2 regions of the Frateuria sp. YIM B11624 genome follow, and region 1 is predicted to be linked to the other one. Evidence: predicted binding sites of a transcription regulator. Region 1 holds the regulator's gene; the other holds the start of a gene.

Region 1 (2,196 bases):
CCGCCGCCGGCCTGTCCGACAACGTCGCCATGTTCGCGGCGGCTGCCGACGACGTGGTGGTGGTGGTCTGCGACGAGCCAGCCTCGCTTACCGATGCGTACGCGCTGGTCAAGGTGCTCTCGCGCGACTTCGGCGTGCGCCGCTTCCGTTTCGTGGCCAACCTGGTGCGCAACGCCGGCGAGGCCCGCGCGCTGCACCAGAAGCTGGCCAAGGTCTGCGACCGCTTCCTGGACGTGGTGCTGGATTTCTCCGGATTCGTGCCGCAGGACGAGCGCCTGCGGCAGGCGATCCGCCGCCAGAACGCGGTGGTGGACCTATGGCCGGCGGCGCGTTCGTCGCAGGCATTCAAGCAATTGGCCGGTGCGGTCGATAACTGGGAAGAACCCGCGCGCGCGGGCCTGGATCGCATCGCGTTTTTCGGCGGCCAGGCCGTGACGGCGTCGGGGTGGTGACATGAGCGTGGCATCGGAATATCTCCAACTGCAGAAACAGAGTGCAGATGAGTTGGTGCGCCAGCACGCGCCACTGGTGCGTCGTATTGCCTATCACCTGATGGGCCGCCTGCCGCCGAGCGTGGACGTGGGCGACCTGATCCAGTCCGGCATGATCGGCCTGCTGGAGGCCGCGCGGCACTACGCCACCGATCGCGCCGCCAGCTTCGAGACCTATGCCGGCATCCGCATCCGCGGCGCCATGCTGGACGAGCTGCGCAAGACCGACTGGACCCCGCGCTCGGTGCACCGGAAGGTGCGCGAAGTGGCCGAGGTGGTGCGCCAGATCGAGATCGAGACGGGCGCCGACGCCGAGGACGCCGAGGTGATCAAGCGGCTGGGGGTCAGCCCGGAGGAGTACCACCAGGTGCTCGCCGACGCCGCCAGTGCGCGCCTGCTGAGCCTGACTGCGCCGGACGACGGCGACGGCTCGCCCGCCTTCGACGTGGCCGACCAGGGCAGCCTGGGGCCGTCGGAGAGCATCGAGCAGGACGGCCTGCGCCAGGCATTGATCGACGGCATCTCCAGCCTGCCCGAGCGCGAGCAACTGGTGATGTCGCTGTACTACGAGCAGGAATTGAATTTGAAGGAAATCGGCGCCGTGCTCGGCGTGACCGAGTCGCGGGTGTGCCAGATCCACGGCCAGGCGATCGTGCGCCTGCGCGCGCGCCTGGGCGACTGGCGCGACGGCGAGGCGGAACCGAAAAAGAAGAAGGCGCCACGGCGGCAGTAGCCACGAATGACCGGACGCCGTTCCCGCTTTCGCGGGAAGGGCGCCAGAAGGGAACGAAGCGGATCGCTGCGGCGGCGTTTCGCAGACAAGCGGAGAAAAGCGTTGGACAAGAACATGAAGATCCTCGTGGTGGACGACTTCTCCACCATGCGGCGCATCGTCAGGAACCTGCTGGTGGAGCTGGGTTTCAGCAATCCGCTGATCCAGGAGGCCGACGACGGCAACAACGCGCTGACCATGCTGAAGAGCCAGCCGTTCGACCTGGTGGTCACCGACTGGAACATGCCCAACATGACCGGCATCGACCTCTTGCGCGCGATCCGCGCCGAGCCCTCGCTCAAGGGAATGCCGGTGCTGATGGTCACCGCCGAGAACAACCGCGACCAGATCATCGCCGCGGCGCAGGCCGGCGTGAACGGCTACATCGTCAAGCCGTTCAACGCGGTCACGCTGAAGGAAAAGCTCACCAAGATCTTCGAACGGATCGCCGCCGCGGGAGCCAGCGCATGAGTGCCGTGCTCTCCACCCTCGACAGCGGCTCGATGCCGCCGGAACTGAAGGACCTGCTCAGCAGCACCGACGGCGCCGCCTTCGAGCAGGCGCTGGACGCGCTGGTGCGCCAGCGCGAGCAGCACCTGTTCCGCGCGCTGGGCCTGCTCGCGCGCGACCTGCACGGTGCGGTCAGCCGGCTCGGCCACGACCTGGCGCAGGAAGGCGTGCCCGGCCGCGTGGCCGACGTGCGCAAGCACTTGAACGACGTGCTCGAGATGAGCGCGCAGGCCGCCCACCGCAGCATCGATTTCGCCGAGCGCATGAGCCCCGAGGCCGACGCGCTGGCGCAGAACGCCGAGCAGGTCGTGGCTTGGGCCAAGCCCGGCGATCCGTCGGCCGTGTTGGCCAACCAGGCCGTCGCCTTCGCCGCCAACTGCCGCGAAGGCCTCAACGACATGGTGATGGCGCAGTCCTGGCAGG
Region 2 (2,196 bases), on a different contig from region 1:
CGGCGTCGGCGTGCGCAGGCCGTCGTGCGTGGTGAGCGAGGACACCACCGGCTGGTGGCTGGCTGGCCCGCGCTGGGTCACCACCGCGATCGAGCCGTTGCGCAGGCGCACCCCGGTGCCGGGCGGGTAGATCCCCAGCGTCTTGATGAAGATGCGGGCGAGCCGCTCGTCCAGCGCCGCGCCTTCGTTGAGGAACAGCCAGCGCAGCGCGAGGTTGGGTTGCAGCGGCGGCCGATAGTCGCGGCCGGAAACGCGCGCGCAATAGACGTCCGCCAGCGCCAGCAGGCGCGCTGGCCGGCCGATCTCCTCGCCGCGCTTGCCGCCGGGATAGCCGCTGCCATCGGCGCGCTCGTGGTGGTCGCGCACGGCATTGAGCCAGGCGGCGCTGGTGATGCCGTGGTCGCGCAGCCTGGCCACGCCGAGCCGGCAGTGCGCGCGCACCGCCGCCTGCTGCTCGTCCGACAGCGGCCCCTCCAGCGCGACCAGCTGGTCGTGCAGCTCGAACATGCCGATGTTCATGGTCAGCGCGGCCGAGACCGTGGCGGCCAGCTCGATCGGGTCCAACCCCATCGCCGCGCCGGTGAGCTGGCAGGCGATCGCGGCATTGACGGCGTGGCGCGTTCCGTACGGGCCGTCGGCACGCAGCAGGATGCTGGCCAGGGTGACGTCGGGATGGCGCCGGCAGGCGTCACGCACCCGCTCGGCGATGTCCGCCACGGTGCCGGGGAAGTCCGCCGGCGCCGGGTCGGCGAGCAGGGCCTGCAGCCGTTCGCGCGCCTCCAGCACCAATGCCAGCGGGGAAGGCTCCGGTGGCAGGAACGGGCCGCGGCACTCCTCTTCGGAGCCGTAGAAGAGCCCGTGCTGCAGCAGCTTTTCCAGTTGCGCGTCGCTGCCGATCACCTGGCCCAGGCGCATGAGCAGCTTGCCTCTGGCATCGTAGGCATTGAACCGCAGAGGTTGTCCGACCGTGATCTCGGCCGGGTCGATCGGGCGCCGTGGCATGGCTTCGCTTCTCCGGCTCCGCCGCAGCGCGAGAGCCGCCGGGGAGCCACTGGAGATCGGCCGTGCGGGCGCAAACTTGAGTTTTCCGGCTTGCACGCACGCCCTCTCCGTATACTTGGGCGCTCCCGCATGCATCCATCAAGGCGCGCCTCCATGCCCTCCATCGACACCCTGATCGACGACGCCTTCGAGCGCCGCAACGAGCTCAGCCAGAGCGAGATCGAAACCCATCTGCGCCCGGCGCTCGCCCAGGTGATGGAACTGCTCGAACAGGGCGAGCAGCGCGTCGCCGAGCCCGACGGGCAAGGCGGCTGGAAGGTCAACCAATGGCTGAAGAAGGCGGTGCTGCTGTACTTCCGCATCAATGGCAACCGCGTGGTCGATGGCGGCCCGGCGCTGGCCTTCGACAAGGTGCCGCTGCGCTTCGGCCACGGCAACGACATGGAGCTGGAAAACCTCGGCGCGCGCGTCGTCCCCGGCGCGCTGGTGCGCCGCGGCGCGCACATTGCCAAGGACGCGGTGCTGATGCCGAGCTACGTCAACATCGGCGCCTACGTCGGCGCCGGCAGCATGATCGACACCTGGGCAACGGTCGGCTCCTGCGCGCAGATCGGCGCGCGCGTGCACCTGTCCGGTGGCGTCGGCATCGGCGGCGTGCTGGAGCCGCTGCAGGCCAACCCCACCATCATCGAGGACGACTGCTTCATCGGCGCGCGCTCGGAAGTGGTCGAGGGCGTGGTGGTGGAGAAGGGCAGCGTGATCGGCATGGGCGTTTTCTTAAGCCAGTCCACGCGCATCTACGACCGCGCCACCGGCGAGGTCAGCTACGGGCGCGTGCCGGCCGGCAGCGTGGTGGTGGCCGGCAGCTTGCCGGCGAAGGATGGCAGCCACAGCCTGTATGCCGCGGTGATCGTCAAGCGGGTCGACGAGAAGACCCGCGCCAAGACCGGCATCAACGAACTGCTGAGGAGCGCCGAATGAGCGTCACCCTGTACGGCCTGCCCACCTGCGACACCTGCCGCAAGGCGCGCAACTGGCTGGCGCGTTTCGAGGTGCCGCACGACTTCGTCGACTACCGCGCCAATCCGGTACCGGCCGCCACGCTCAAGGCCTGGGCGCAGCAACTGGGCGGCTGGGAGAAGCTGGTCAACAAGTCCTCGACCACTTGGCGCAACCTGCTGCCGCAGCGCAAGA

The links. The regulator FliA, encoded in region 1, starts transcription of late flagellar genes. The targets are predictions, from matches to a motif close to TAAAGTTTNNCNNNCNNNGGCCGATAA.
Region 2: the regulator FliA is predicted to act here: its motif matches at 1,056-1,082, upstream of AAIL17_RS17650 (HD-GYP domain-containing protein).

What each region holds. Positions count from the first base shown of each region.
Region 1 is NZ_JBCNYA010000014.1:77,168-79,363, reverse strand. It holds gene AAIL17_RS09220 (P-loop NTPase) at 1-452, shown strand, start outside; gene AAIL17_RS09215 (RNA polymerase sigma factor FliA) at 454-1,224, shown strand; gene AAIL17_RS09210 (chemotaxis response regulator CheY) at 1,327-1,734, shown strand; gene AAIL17_RS09205 (protein phosphatase CheZ) at 1,731-2,196, shown strand, end outside.
Region 2 is NZ_JBCNYA010000050.1:7,582-9,777, reverse strand. It holds gene AAIL17_RS17650 (HD-GYP domain-containing protein) at 1-1,002, opposite strand, end outside; gene dapD (2,3,4,5-tetrahydropyridine-2,6-dicarboxylate N-succinyltransferase) at 1,156-1,983, shown strand; gene AAIL17_RS17640 (Spx/MgsR family RNA polymerase-binding regulatory protein) at 1,980-2,196, shown strand, end outside.